DNA from 2 places in the Bacillus sp. GW823-FHT06A10 genome. Region 2 is predicted to be linked to the other one. Evidence: riboswitches for the same ligand, from Rfam matches in the RefSeq annotation. Region 2 holds a riboswitch; the other holds the start of a gene.
The links. A riboswitch is a leader RNA that binds a small molecule or an ion and turns the genes downstream of it on or off. The one in region 2 is predicted to bind preQ1.
Positions count from the first base shown of each region.

Region 1: linked by a shared signal. The riboswitch ahead of AC1Q8M_RS04310 (QueT transporter family protein) and the one ahead of queC (7-cyano-7-deazaguanine synthase QueC) in region 2 are both predicted to bind preQ1.

Region 1 covers NZ_JBXAHT010000001.1:824,375-831,964, reverse strand. The annotation lists gene AC1Q8M_RS04360 (solute symporter family protein) at 1-521, opposite strand, end outside; gene AC1Q8M_RS04355 (DUF485 domain-containing protein) at 524-865, opposite strand; gene AC1Q8M_RS04350 (sterol desaturase family protein) at 1,087-1,716, opposite strand; gene AC1Q8M_RS04345 (hypothetical protein) at 1,795-2,088, opposite strand; gene AC1Q8M_RS04340 (LysE family transporter) at 2,108-2,851, opposite strand; gene AC1Q8M_RS04335 (YqcI/YcgG family protein) at 2,866-3,594, opposite strand; gene cspB (cold shock-like protein CspB) at 3,856-4,053, shown strand; gene AC1Q8M_RS04325 (DUF2564 family protein) at 4,173-4,421, shown strand; gene AC1Q8M_RS04320 (zinc-finger domain-containing protein) at 4,455-4,631, opposite strand; gene AC1Q8M_RS04315 (ribonuclease H family protein) at 4,644-5,303, opposite strand; gene AC1Q8M_RS04310 (QueT transporter family protein) at 5,455-5,940, opposite strand; PreQ1 riboswitch class I at 5,947-5,991, opposite strand; gene AC1Q8M_RS04305 (aldose 1-epimerase family protein) at 6,124-6,996, shown strand; gene AC1Q8M_RS04300 (reverse transcriptase-like protein) at 7,065-7,451, shown strand; gene AC1Q8M_RS04295 (DMT family transporter) at 7,465-7,590, shown strand, end outside.
Region 2 covers NZ_JBXAHT010000001.1:582,074-589,663, reverse strand. The annotation lists gene AC1Q8M_RS03050 (YkvS family protein) at 194-379, shown strand; gene queF (preQ(1) synthase) at 428-925, opposite strand; gene queE (7-carboxy-7-deazaguanine synthase QueE) at 944-1,660, opposite strand; gene queD (6-carboxytetrahydropterin synthase QueD) at 1,653-2,144, opposite strand; gene queC (7-cyano-7-deazaguanine synthase QueC) at 2,144-2,806, opposite strand; PreQ1 riboswitch class I at 2,900-2,943, opposite strand; gene kinB (sporulation sensor histidine kinase KinB) at 3,150-4,358, shown strand; gene AC1Q8M_RS03020 (DUF6254 family protein) at 4,370-4,486, opposite strand; gene AC1Q8M_RS03015 (DinB family protein) at 4,589-5,122, opposite strand; gene AC1Q8M_RS03010 (M3 family oligoendopeptidase) at 5,262-6,956, opposite strand; gene AC1Q8M_RS03005 (MarR family winged helix-turn-helix transcriptional regulator) at 7,116-7,562, opposite strand.

The DNA.
Region 1 (7,590 bases), 240 kb from region 2:
GTTGCTGTCATACCTCCAAAAATAACATACACCGTCATAAGTGTTCCAACGATTAATACAGATGTCGTATATTCAATCCCTAATAATAATTTAATAAGTGCACCCGCGCCAACTAATTGTGCAATCATATAAAAGATAGAAATCGTCATCGTATTAAGAGCTGCAACTCCGCGAACTTTTTTCGCATCAAAGCGTGCTGCAATCATATCCGCCAAAGTGTACTTCCCTAAATTTCTAAGCGGTTCTGCAACAAGATACAGTACAACTAAATAAGCAACTAAAAAACCGATACTATAAAAGAATCCATCAAACCCAGTTAATGCGATTGCTCCGGCTATACCAAGAAATGAAGCAGCAGACATGTAATCTCCAGCAATGGCTAGACCATTTTGCCAACCAGTTAATCCCCCTCCTGCCGTATAAAATTCACTCGCATTTTTCGTTTTTTTCGATGCAAAATAGGTTATGACTAGCGTACCAAGAACGATAATTAAAAATAGTGCAAACGCAGTAGTATTCAAGTTCAGCCCCTCCCTTTTTGCATGTTTTGCAGAATTTTTTGGGAGATTTCATCAAATGATTCTGCTTTTTTGCTATAAATCATACATAGTGCCCATGTCATGATAAATTGGGAAAAAGCAAATACCCACGCCCATGTAACGTCACCAAATGCAGGTGTATTAAGCACCTTTGAATACGACGTTAAAATAGGCAGTGCAATAAAAAAACTAAAAAAGAAAATACTCATTGGAACGATAAACTTCTTTTTCGTATTTAATAACAATTGAAATTCTTCCGACTGAACGACCTCTGTATAATTCACCTCATTTTGCAACTTACGTGCTGACGTATCATCTCGTTTCATTAACCGATCCCCTCTCTTACTTGAAATACACTTCCCCTTCGTATACCTAAAGACTAAATTTTATAAATATTCAGAAACTTATACTCATTTTAGACAATCCATACATTCATGCAAAGATTTTTCGATAGACATTTTTCAGCAAATTCCCCCAAATTTTTAATATACTTTTTCAAAATAAAGTGACACTTTACTTTTTTTCCTCATTAAGACAAAAGCAGTGCTTAACGCACTACTTTTGTCTTTTTTTCCTTTTCTAAATTACGAGCTGTTTCGCTTAACTCAACATCTTTTCCGTCTTTAAGTGTTCCAAATATAAAATCGAATACTGGATTTGAAACACCGAACCAAAACTTTTCGTTTTTATAATGGTGTAATATATGTTGTTTTTTTAGCCATCTTCCAAACTTAGTGACGGGACGAATCGGTCTATGGGCAATATAATGTTTCCATTCGTAAACGAGCAGCATGATAATCATTCCGATTCCAAATGAAAGTGTAATAGTAACACTTTTTGTAATACCATATGCTATAAGCAAATAAATAGTAAAACTAGGTATACTAAACCATACAGGTAAAAACAAAAGTTTTAAATCCTCTGGATATACGTGGTGATCATAATGTAATCTTCTTAACATTTTTAATAGAAATGTGTTTTTAGGTGGCTTTATATGGAATAAAAAACGATGTGTCATATATTCATTAAGTGTATAGAAAACAATCCCAAACATACATGCTAACATCCCAAACCACGTAAAAAATTGCATTTTTAAAATAATAATGAAAATAAATAGAATGCTATACATAATAACGATATCATGTTGTAAAAAGAACTCTTTCCCCACTTTCTTCATCTTGTTTCCCCCTTTTCCAAAAAAACAGCCGCAACATATCGTTACGACTATTTCTTTTCTATTCTTATTCTATTCACTTTACAAATTTGCCTGCTGTTCTATTGTCGAGAAAAAATTGTTCGATCCAAATATATTTTGCTTCGGAATAATATGTTCCACTGCAAATACTGTTACTTCTCCTCTTTGCACTTCTCCAATAATGAGCCCAAATATTTCATGATTTACTGCAAACGTCGGTTGCTTTGTTTGTAGCAATCTTGCAGCATTATGAAATACCGCCTCATATAGTGGATTTCTATCAGTAATTTCTTTTCGGATTTTTGGCGCTAACGTAATGATAATTTCTTTTCCGTCAATAGTGGTTCGATACATAAAAATCTCCCCTTCAATCTTATGTGAACAACTGTAAAGCTTTGTATGCAAAATGTATAGAATATCCTACTAAAATAATACCTGCTCCGGCTGTTATGTAGCCAAGCGCTTTTGGTTTTAATAAAGTTCTTCCAAAATGTACAGAAAAAGCAATATTTAAATTCCATAAAATAATACCAGCAATAATGCAAAGACTGTACAAAAAAGCTTCTTGTTTCGTTACCTTCGTAAGTAATGAGCTCAGTGTACTTCCGTATATACCAAACCAAAAAACAAGATTTAATGGATTGGATATCGCAATTAAAAACCCTGCCATAAACGATTGCTTAAGGCCACCTACCTCTTCTTTTTTATATTCCATATTCGATTCGAAAATTCCTTGTTTTACACTTTGAAATCCTAAATAAAATAACAAGAAAAAACCCGTGCAATACATGAAGGCTTGTACATATGTATACATAAACACAGAAGATAAACCGAAATAAATGAGAAGCATAAATAAAACATCTGCAGTCATTCCACCAATTCCAACAACCCAAGCGTGCCAAAACCCACGTTCAATTCCTCGTTTTAACATTTCAATATTAATCGGCCCTACTGGCGCAGCTAATGATATACCTAATACAATTTGCTGTATAATTGCTCCAATCATCGCTCTATCCTTTCTACTCTCTTTACTACTAGTTAATGATGTAATTTGAAAAAATAGACTAGCTTTCGTAATAAAATACCCTTTTTTATCCAAAATATACAAAAGAGCCATCTAGGTGATGGCTCTTACTTTTTTATCTTATGAAGAAAAGGGCATTTCCCTTTTATTGGTTCTACATCGTCTCCTATGAAATATTGTTTCCATTCACGATGCTCTGGGTCACCATAATGACTAATGTTAGGATGTTTCGGCAATTGATCCCACTTTTCAACTCGCTCACGGACCATTTGTCTTGAATATGCTCCTTTAGGACGATCTCCCTCTAATCCATCAAAAATAGTGCGTGGCTGAAACCCAATAACGAGAGCATTCCCTAAATGTCTAGTTTTTCGTTGTTTATAAGCTGGCGCATTTCCAAATGCGAATATTGGCTCACCACCAAATGAAAATTCCCATAAATAATGGTCTGGATCTTCAGGAATTTGCTTTGGCCATGCTTGATCATCGTTTTCATGCAAATACTGTAGCACTTTCCAAAAAGAATCGCGGTAATATTCGAGTGATTGTTCTTCACATTCCGGTTCTATAAAAAGGAAAAAGCCCCTTCTTACAATCGGCCTCTCTTTCATTAACTCTAAAAAAGATAACATTGTATGCGGCAAATGACTCCAATCATTATGAGAAAGAAATGAATAACGAAGTTCATTCTTTTTCAAAGCTGTTAAACCGAAATAACATGGAAAAGTTGGTTCTAACACGACACTTGAAAAAATCTCAAATTCTTTTGCAACCCAATCCGGTATGTCGGTTCTCGTTCTTATTCCTTCATTATCTAATAAATAAGACTTATTCATTCTTTCACCTCATTATGTATAGCATTCAATTAAGAATATTACATATTCGGCCTGTCCTATACCTATTTAAAAATTCGACTGAAAAATTATTTAAAAATACAAAAAATAAAATCGCTTACTTGACTAAATTCTCCCAATTCGTGTATATTTAAATTAATCATTTAGCAGAATATTCAAGAATATAGCATTTTTAGTTTATATTATTTTTCAAATGAATTTCACTAAATGAAAATAGTAAACGCTTTTAGGAGGAATTATAACATGCAAGGAAAAGTAAAATGGTTTAACAACGAAAAAGGTTTTGGATTTATCGAAATGGAAGGCGCTGACGATGTATTCGTACATTTCTCCGCTATTCAAGGAGACGGCTACAAAGCTTTAGAAGAAGGTCAAGAAGTATCTTTCGACATTACTGAAGGTAACCGTGGACCTCAAGCTGCTAACGTAGTAAAACTTTAATCCAACATATAACAGGAGGTTACCTTACTTGGTAACCTCCTTTATTATTCCTTTGTATATTTCCGTTTTACAGAGCAAAAACTATGTGAAATGCGCAATATACAAAGGAGGCAGTAACAATGGGATCAGAAGTAAATGATTTTGAAGAAGTAAAATTCCGTGTAGAAACAGCACAAAAAATGGTAGGATCAGCAACAATTTCAATGGATCCAGATACATTAGAGCATGCTACTACTGCAGTAGAAGCAGCTCGCTCACAGCTTGAAATTATGAAATCTGTTGCAGTAGATTTAGATGAACCATTTTTAATGAACGAGGAAAAGAAACTAAGCAAATGCGAGCAGCAATTAAACGAAGCAAAGCACTAAAAAACATCCAGAGAATTTTCTCTGGATGTTTTTTTATGACAACTGTTCTCCATACTTTTTCAATGTTTCTCCAACTGTACATTGTCTTATACAAAATGAATGAGCATAATACTTACTATTTGTCTTTCGATTATGTTCTCGCAAGAAACATCCTTCACAATATGTTTCTAATAAGTCATTTACCTCTGTAATGAGTTGCTTTTTATCCACCTTTGCACCTCTCTATTCGGTTATTTCTTTATGACTATCAATGACTGTCCCTTCTAATGCTTGCGTTGCTAATTGATGTGCTTCTTTATTTTGTTTTCTAGATATCGGTTCACATACAAGTTTTAATTTCATTTGCTTCGCCTTTTGTTCAATTTGATCTAAATAATGATTTAAATGCTCATCATAACAAGGCCATTCTCCGGCTAATTGCTGCAGTACCACTTGTGAATCTCCGCGAAGTGTAACTGCTTCATACTTAATCCCTAGTTCCTCGAGTATATTCATACCGTATAATAATGATGCATATTCCGCTTCATTATTATCATATATACCTTCTATATATGCATTGCGGCGAATGCGGTAGTTTGTATTTCCTTTTTTATAATACACACATATACCAACGCCAGCTTCTTTCGTTTGCACATCATACCCCCCATCAAAATAAACGAGTATTTCTTGGGGCTCTTCCTCTACTTGCTTACTTAACTTTTTCATCTCTTTTAATGACCATTCTGCGTCCATTTCATCGTAAAATAAAAGTTCCTTAGCTCTTCCTGTTTTCTCAAAATCCTCTGCAAATTGAAGTACTTCTTCTATGTTCATATACTCTGTTGTTAATTCCGTCTGCAATCCACGCTTCGTTTTATACAACCAATGAATTTTATATTTCATACTACATTCCCCTTATGTAAGACATCTTATATATATCCGGCTAATTGAAGCCTCACTTTATTTTATTATATTTTATCTAGAGTCACAGCATTATATTCAATATGATTACATACAAAAAGAGCTATCCCTATAGGAATAGCTCTTTCATCTATTACATAAATCTTTCAAATTGTACTCGCTTATTAATCCAGTACATTACAGGCATACCGATCGCCATGACAACAAATTCACCGATTGCACAAGTTAACCAAGACAACATAAATGGTAAACCCAATGCAAGATGAAGTTCAATTGCAATCATAAACATTGTAATCGTAAAGATAACTGTATTAAAAATCATACGAGCCCAAACACCTTTAATAAATCGCATAGAAATAATCGTTGCAACTAACGCAAGAATAGATTGCCCTACTCCAAATACTAAATCGTAAGCGATCATAGGTGAGAAAAAGAGATTCGTTAAAAATACACCTAATACAATTCCGTAAATTGCTTTCTTGTTAAATACAACGAGATGATTAAACATCTCTGAAATACGAAATTGTACATTCGTAAAGCCAAATGGCTGAATAAGCATAGAAACAGCAATATATAATGCCGCTAAAATACCATTACCGACTAAAGTTCTAATATTCATGACAAAATCTCCTTAGTTTTTTTACGTGGGATGGTTTCGAACCACGTTATTCGTTTTTTAAGCAACAAGATTATATTTTACGTGGTAGCCCCTCTTTCGTCAATAGATTCCTATCATAAACTACCTTTTTCCTTTTAGACAACGTATAATGAAACATATGAAAGATTTAGGAGGTTTCACTTCATGACAGCAACAATTCAAAATGAAAAAGTGATCGTTTCCATTTCTGACAAAGGTGCAGAATTACAGAGCGTTCGCTTAAAAGAAGACAACACAGAATATTTATGGCAAGGTGATTCTACTTATTGGGGACGCCGTGCACCAATTTTGTTCCCAATTGTCGGCCGATTAGTAGATAATACATACTACGTAGACGGTAAATCATATTCATTAACACAACACGGTTTCGCTCGTGATCTTACTTTCTCTGTGAAAGAACAAAGCGAAACAAAAATCACTTATATCGTTACTAGTAATGAAGAAACATTAAAAAAATACCCATACGAATTCGAACTACTCGTTTCTTATGAGCTAGATGGACAAATCGTTCATGTAACATATGAAGTAAACAATCCTACTTCAAAAGAGATGTTCTTCTCAATCGGAGCACATCCTGGCTTCAACTTCCCTTTATTGGACGGTGAATCATTTACAGATTATCATTTATCGTTTAATGGTTCGGAACGCTTAGAAACAAGCGTATTAGAAGGACCTTATCTTTCAAACAAAAAGCAATTAATCGCTGAAAATACAACTGAATTGCCACTTACATATGATTTATTCAAAAATGATGCGCTTATTTTTGAAAATATGAATACGAATGAAATTTCGATTCGTTCTCATAAACATAATAAATTTGTAACAGTAGAATTTGATGGCTTCCCATTTGTCGGCGTATGGACACCAGGGGATAACGCACCTTTCTTATGTATTGAACCTTGGTATGGAATCGCTGATGAAATAAATCCAACAAAAGATTTCAAGGACAAAAAGGGAATTCAATCGTTACAAGCGAATGAAACATTTACATGTTGTTATAGCATCACAATCGGATAACTACTCTATCCCCTACTTCAAAAAGCATTTAAGTAGGGGATAATCTTATAATTTGGAGGTTTCTCATTTTGATTGAAGTATATATTGATGGTGCATCAAAAGGAAATCCTGGTCCTTCTGGTGCAGGAGTGTTTATTAAAGGCGTTCAGCCGCCTGTACAATTATCATTACCACTTGGAACAATGTCCAATCATGAAGCAGAATACCGCGCTTTACTTCTAGCATTAAAATATTGCATCGAGCATAATTATAGCACTGTCTCTTTTCGTACAGATTCCCAGCTTGTCGAACGGGCTGTTGAAAAGGAATACGCAAAAAATAAAATATTTGCACCTCTTTTAGATGAAGCGCTGCAGTACATAAAAAACTTCGATCTCTTTTTTATTAAGTGGATTCCAAGTAGTCAAAATAAAGTAGCTGATGAATTAGCTAGAAAAGCTATCTTACAAAATTAACGGGGGTATGAGTGTGAAAAAAGAGTGGATTGCTCCTCTTACTTTATTATTTGTCTCTTTTATTTGGGGAGCTACGTTTGTTGTCGTTCAAAACGCTATGTCTTTCGTTGGTCCATTTACGTTTAATGGTATTCGCTTT
Region 2 (7,590 bases):
AAGATTCCCGCATTTTTGCTATTTTTTTCAAATAACATGGATTTTCTACATATTTTCTTACAAAAAGTGAATATTTTTCGAATTTTTACTTTGGAAACATTTACAAAGTAGGAAATATGGTTCAAAATAGGAGGAAATAAAAAAACCCAAATTTATTCTTTTTTTGGGAAAACTGTAACAAGGAGAGTTGCTTATGCAGATCGCAGAAACTGGAGATATCATCGAATTTAAAGGTGGAATGCAAGGCCGTGTTCAAAAAGTAAATCAAAACTCTGTTATTGTTGATATAACAATTATGAAGAATTTTAGAGAACTAGATATGGAACCTCTTACAGTTGTAAGTCATAAAAACTATACTGTCATTAATCAAAATGCATAATATAATAGAAAGAAAGAGCCTGTATACTATACAGGCTCTTTCTTTCTATTAACGATTATCAATTGTTTCCGGATATAGATCGTGGTTCATCATGCGGTAGTCAGCCATTTGTTCATACTTCGTCCCTGGGCGACCGTAGTTGCAGTATGGATCAATTGAAATGCCACCACGTGGTGTGAATTTCCCCCATACCTCAATGTAACGTGGATCCATTAATTTAATTAAATCGTTCATAATAACGTTCATGCAATCTTCGTGGAAATCACCATGATTGCGGAAACTAAATAAATACAACTTTAAAGATTTACTCTCTACCATTTTTTGCTCTGGAATATAGCTAATATAAATTGTTGCAAAATCTGGTTGTCCTGTTTTCGGACATAAACTTGTAAATTCAGGACAATTGAATTTTACAAAATAATCACGGTTTGGATGATTATTATCAAATACCTCTAATATTTCTGGGCTATATTCAAATAAATATTTTGTATTTTGATTTCCTAATAATGTTACATCTTTTAAATCTTCATCTAATCTTCCAGTCATTTTAAACATCCCTTCTCGTTATACGCCGCGTTTATTTCCCCATACTAACGCATGAAGCTGAGGCAATACTTTTGCATCATTCATCTCTTTACAATTTACAGCTTTATCAATCAGCCACTCATACTTATCTAATAATTTTTTAATAAGCATCGCATCATCCACTGTTTTTGTATCATCGTTTCCTACTTGCAGGAAAAATGGTACACCTGGATAACGTTCGTGCATCTTAACTGCATATTCAAAATCATGATCATCGAATACTACTACTTTTAAACTAATATCTTTTCCTGCTAGTTTCTGAATAATAGCATCTAACTTCTGAAAATCTGTTTTCATCGTCGAACTTGGTGGTTTTGGAGAAATTGTTACCTCATCAATTTGAAGTAACCAATCTTGCCATTTACTCCCTTGCGTTTCAATTGCCGTTCGCATTCCATTTTCTTTTAATATTGAAAGAAGAAACTCAATATTTTTCAGTAATGCCGGATTTCCGCCTGAAATCGTAACATGAGAAAATTTTTCTCCTCCAATTGCAACAAGCTCATCCCAAATATCTTCTGGTGTCATCTGTCTAATTTGATCTTTAGCTGATCCATCCCACGTAAAAGCAGAATCACACCAAGCACAGCTATAATCACAACCAGCTGTACGGATAAACATTGTCTTTTGCCCTACAACCATTCCTTCACCTTGAATAGTCGGACCGAATATTTCTAAGACAGGGATTTTACTCATCGAGCATCCACTCCCGTCTTACTTCCGCATAACTAGTCGGCGTCTCAAATAGACGAACAAATTCAACGCGAGCTCCTTTATATTCGTTCACTCGATTCTCTTTTGTTAGTGCTTCTGCCATCTTTTCATAAATCCAAACGACCATATTTTCAGCAGTCGTATTCATTGCAGGTAACGTTTCGTTTAAATAACGATGATCTAAATAAATTTCGATTTCATTCTTCCAAATTTCTTTTATATCTCCAAAGTCAATTGCAAGACCTATTTCATTTACATATCCACTAATTCCAAATACAACTTTATATGTGTGACCATGTAAGTTTTTACATTTCCCTTCATAACAATGTAAATGGTGTGCTGCATCAAATGTAAATTCCTTGCTGACCATTACTCTTTTATTATGGTATTTGAGTTGTTTACGCTGAATATCCTGGTCCATTTTTTGCAAATTCTCTACGATGCGAAATCCAAAAAAGTTATCCATTAGTTGTTCGCTCCTTCGCGTTCCTGTAGGTACGTATCTAATCCTGCTTTACGAAGTTGACATGCTGGACATTCACCGCAACCATCACCAATGATTCCGTTATAACATGTTAATGTTTTTTCCCGAACAAACTCAAATGCTCCAAGTTCATCTGATAATTTCCATGTTTCAGCTTTATCAATCCACATAAGTGGCGTGTGAATGACAAACGGGTAATCCATAGATAAATTTAAAGTAACGTTTAACGATTTCACAAACACGTCACGGCAGTCTGGATAACCACTGAAATCAGTTTCACATACACCTGTTACAATATGACGTGCTCCAACTTGTTTTGCTAATACAGCAGCAAATGATAGGAAGAGTAAATTTCGTCCATCTACAAATGTCGATGGCAATTCACCTTCTTCATGTGTAATCTCCATATCCGTTCTCGTTAACGCATTTGGAGCAAGTTGATTTAATAGACTCATATCTAGTACCGTATGCTTTATTCCTAGCTCTTTTGCAATTTCCGCTGCACAATCAATTTCTAGCTTATGACGTTGATTGTAATTAAATGTTACAGCTTCTACCTCTGCAAACTGCTCTATTGCCCAAAATAAACATGTCGTACTATCTTGTCCTCCACTAAAAACAACAACTGCTTTTTCTTTTTTCATTTCACTCATTCTCCTTCTCTACTATAAATAAGAAGAAAGAACGTTCTTGAACTGTCACAATAAAAAAACAAAACAATACCTAAAGATATTGTTGTTTCCATAGTTTTTTATAGAGGGAGTTCGCGAACCTCTCCCGCGCGGTGCACGGAATTTCTTCTTTCATTGACACAGCTTATTGTAACATATTGTATACTAGCGTAAAAATTTCTGATTTTTCCGCTATTTATCATTTCATTTCTTTCATTTTATAGTATGATTAATTTAATATAAGAAGAGAGGAGGCATCCCACTGAAATCCTTTATTATTTATCTCTTTTTAAATATATTATTCATCCTGATTACAATGCTCGTATATCATTTATTTTGGAATCAAAAAGGGAAACGCTCTCCTAAATTAAATTCAGCTATATTCATTGTACTCTGTTGCCTCGCTACCGTACTCTGTATTACATTTGCAGCAAAAACAAATAATGGTTTTCAATTTGATATGCGCCATATTGTATTAATTGTCGGTACATTAACGGGAGGGCCTATTGCTGGTGGTTCTATCTTAGTTGTATTAAACATATATCGCTTATTATTAGGTGGGATCGGTGTTTTCCCATCTCTTATCGGTTCTGTTCTTCTATTTATTGTTCTACTATTAACATATAAATTTTTCAATCGAACTTCTAATCGTATAAAAATAACACTTGCTATTATCTACAGTCTCACATACGGATTTAGTTGGATACCCTTCTTCCTTTCAAAGGTTACAAATAAGACTGATTATATACCGCATATTATTGTGTATGAGTTATGTTCAATGCTTGGTACGATTCTAATTTTATATTTACTACACATATTACAAACTCAAGTTCGTCTCCAAAACGAACTTATAAATGCTGAAAAATTTCATTTAATTGGTGAAATGGCAGCGTCTATCTCTCATGAAATTCGCAATCCATTAACTTCAACAAAAGGGTTTTTACAACTGTTACAATCAGATACATGCACTGAGCAGGAACGAAAATTATATATCGACATTGCCATTAACGGCATTGAACAAGCAAATCATGTTCTTACAGATTATTTAACCTTTGCTAAACCAAGCATTGAAAAAGAACAAACATTACAGTTAGAAGAAGAATTACTACATGCATTGTCGTTAATTACACCGCTTGCTAATTTAACAAATGTACGTACTCATTATATAAAGCAAAGCACTTCTTTTTTTATCGCTGGAGAAAAGCAAAAACTAAATCAATGTTTATTAAATATTTTAAAAAATTGCATTGAGGCTATGCCAAAAGGCGGTGATCTTTATTTCACATTAGTTCCTGATCATAAGCATATTCAGTTATACATAAAAGATACAGGAGTCGGTATGGATTCAGAACAAGTAAAACGTCTTGGCTCGCCTTTCTATTCAACGAAAGAAAAAGGCACTGGACTTGGAATGATGGTCGTATTCAGTGTTGTTCAAGCTATGAATGGAAAAATTGATATTATAAGTGAAAAAGGAATCGGTACAACCTTTTTATTAACTTTTCCACTCATACAAAAAACGTGATGAGATAATCATCACGTTTTTTCTGTTCCTTCAACTAATTCAGCAAAAGCTTTCACTTTCCCGTGCGGTTGTTGATTTTCTTTACGCGCTTTCCAGGCGCGCTCTTCTTCTCGCTTCTTCTTAGACATATTTTTTCAACTCCTTCTTTTCTTTCTCCATGTAGTATTCCAAAATAAGAAAGAAAACTATGCACGTATCAAAAAAAGAAGTGGTTTCCCACTTCTTCCACTTTAGCGCTGCAAAATTGCATGTTTCGCCTCTTTTAATTGCGTAAGATGTCTTTGTTCATGCAAATCAAGAAATTGAACCCATTGATACAAATTCAGATCATTAAAAACAGGATGCTTTAATCCATTTTCAAATAGATCTTTTTCATCTATAACACTATGAAGCGCATGTAATAGTTCTTGTCGTGAATGTTCTAGTAATTGAATTCCTTGCTGTTTTTTCATTAAAGTTTCTGTTGGTTGCATTTGCTGAGGAGCTTCTCGTTTATGTGTGCGATCAAGCGTAAGTTGGAGGTCTTTAAATGGAGTCATGTTTCTTTCATTTTTTTGTAAAGCATATACAAGGGCAGACGTGACAGATTGTTCAACTAAATGCAAGTGGTGTAAAATTTGAATAATACTCCATTTATCACGGCGTGGCTTTACATTCACTTCTGTATCATTTAACATTTCAATTTCTGATAATAGCGTGCTTCGAGTAGACTGTAATGAGCTTACTAAACTTTCTAAACTCACATCCATATTAGATTGAAGCATACTTCTTTCCCCCCTTTTTGTTGGTGAAAAGAGGTGCTCCTTATTAGAAACACCTCTTTAGTATTCTGAATTTTCTTTTATTATCTCATCATTTTCCCATTATGTCGATGTTAAACATGTGAAAAAAAGCGCATGTTTTTTACAATTTTGTGTCGTCAATCGCATGTAACCATGCTTCAATTTCTGTAATAACACTTTTCACACAGCCTTCAGCAAATGGTGATGTTAAATTTGCAACTTCTACTAATTCTAAGAACGATTTACTTCCACCTTGTTGGCACAGATTCACATAATCTTCCCATGCCTCTTGTCTATTATCTCTTGCACGTTTCCAAAATTGTAGCGCACAAATTTGAGCAAGCGTGTAATCAATATAATAGAAAGGTGAGCTATAAATATGCCCTTGACGTTGCCAAAAACCACCGCGCTCTAAATAATCATTATCCTCATAATCACGATGCGGTAAATATTTCTTCTCTATGTTACGCCATGCTGTCTTACGCTCTTCAGGTGATGCTTCAGGATTTTCATATACATAATGTTGATATTCATCAACAGATACACCATAAGGTAAAAACAGAAGTGCTGAACTTAAGTGAGAGAAGTAATATTTATCTGCATCTTCTTCAAAGAATAGCTTCATCCATGGCCATGTAAAGAATTCCATACTCATAGAGTGGATTTCACATGCCTCATATGTTGGCCAATTATATTCTGGAATTTCAAATTTACGACTTTCATATACTTGGAAAGCATGACCTGCTTCATGTGTTAATACATCAATGTCACCAGATGTTCCATTGAAGTTTGAGAAAATAAACGGCGCTTTATAATTCTCAATATATGTACAATATCCGCCACCAGCTTTTCCTTTTTTCGCAACTAAATCTAATAAATCGTTATCTAGCATGAAATTGAAAAATTCATCTGTTTCAGCCGATAACTCTTTATACATCGTCTTTCCATGATCAACAATCCAATCCGCATCTCCTTTTGGAGTTGGGTTACCTGTAGCAAACTCAAAGTTTTCGTCGTAATAAGCTAACTTCTCTACACCGATACGTGCTTGTTGTCGCTTTCTTAATTCCGTTGTAACGGGAACGATATAATCCAGCACTTGCTGACGGTAATTAGCCACCATCTCCGCATTATAATCTGTACGGTACATTCTTGCATATCCAAGTTCAACAAAGGTTTTGAAACCTAAAGATTTTGCGATTTTCGTTCTCACTTTAACAAGCTCATCATAAATACGATCTAGTTCTTCCTCATTTCCAGCTAAAAATCCGTAGTATGCTTCACTTGCTGCTTTACGTTCGCTTCTTTCTTTTCCTTGCATAAACGGAATCAATTGCGATAACGTTCTTTCTTCTCCAGCAAAGTCAATTTTTGCGGATGCTAATAACTGTGTATATTGCGACGATAATTTATTTTCTAATTGTAAATCTTTCACGACTTCATCTGAATATGTTTTTAAATCACATTCTGCTAGAGCAAATAATTGTTTTCCATAATACGCCTCTAATTCTTCACGAAATGGAGAATTAATAAGTGCCTTATAATATTTTGTACCATATCCTTGTACAACTGGAGAGTATTCATCAAAGAAATCCTGCTCCTCCTTATAAAAAGTATCCGTCGTATCAACAGAATGGCGAATGTAACAAAGGTTTCCCATTGTCCCAAAATCGTTGCGAATTTCATTAATTGAATGAATGACTTGTTTTTGTTCTTCTACAGTTTTTGCGTTATCAAACTTCTCTAAAGCAACAGTAAATTTCTCTTTTAACTCTTCAATATTTGGGCGTTTATATTCATAGTCTTTAAATGACATGAACGAGCCTCCTCTCCATTACATACCTTTATTATAATTCAATACGTATTCTCGAATTCCCTCTTAATTTTCAACAAAATTCGGCAGTGACTACTCTGAGTTCATTGCAAATAAAAAAGCCCTGGATTTATTTATCCAAAGCTCCTTTGGAACATATTATTATTTTTCATACTTCCCAATTTTTTTTAATAGATCAAGTAATTCATCTTTTTCATCTTTCGTTAACATTTCAAAAGACTGATGTATAACTTTCTCATGCCCCGGAAAAATAGAAGCAATAAAGTTCTCGCCAGACTCAGTTAATTGCGCGTAAATAACACGTCTGTCATTCGGACATGGGATTCTCTTTACTAATCCCTTTTTCTCCAGCTTATCTACAACATATGTAATGCTGCCACTGGCTATTAAAATGCGCTCACCAATTTGCTGGAGTGGTTGACCGCCTTTATGATATAGCAGTTCTAATACAGCAAATTCAGTTGGATTTAACCCGTTACTTTGTATAGATTTATTTGTAGTATCCATAACAGAACGATGTACACGAGATAATGCAATAAATACTTTTAAAGATTGAGAAATATCTTCTCGTTCATTATTTGATGTCATACAACTTTCAACCCTTCACTTAAATTCT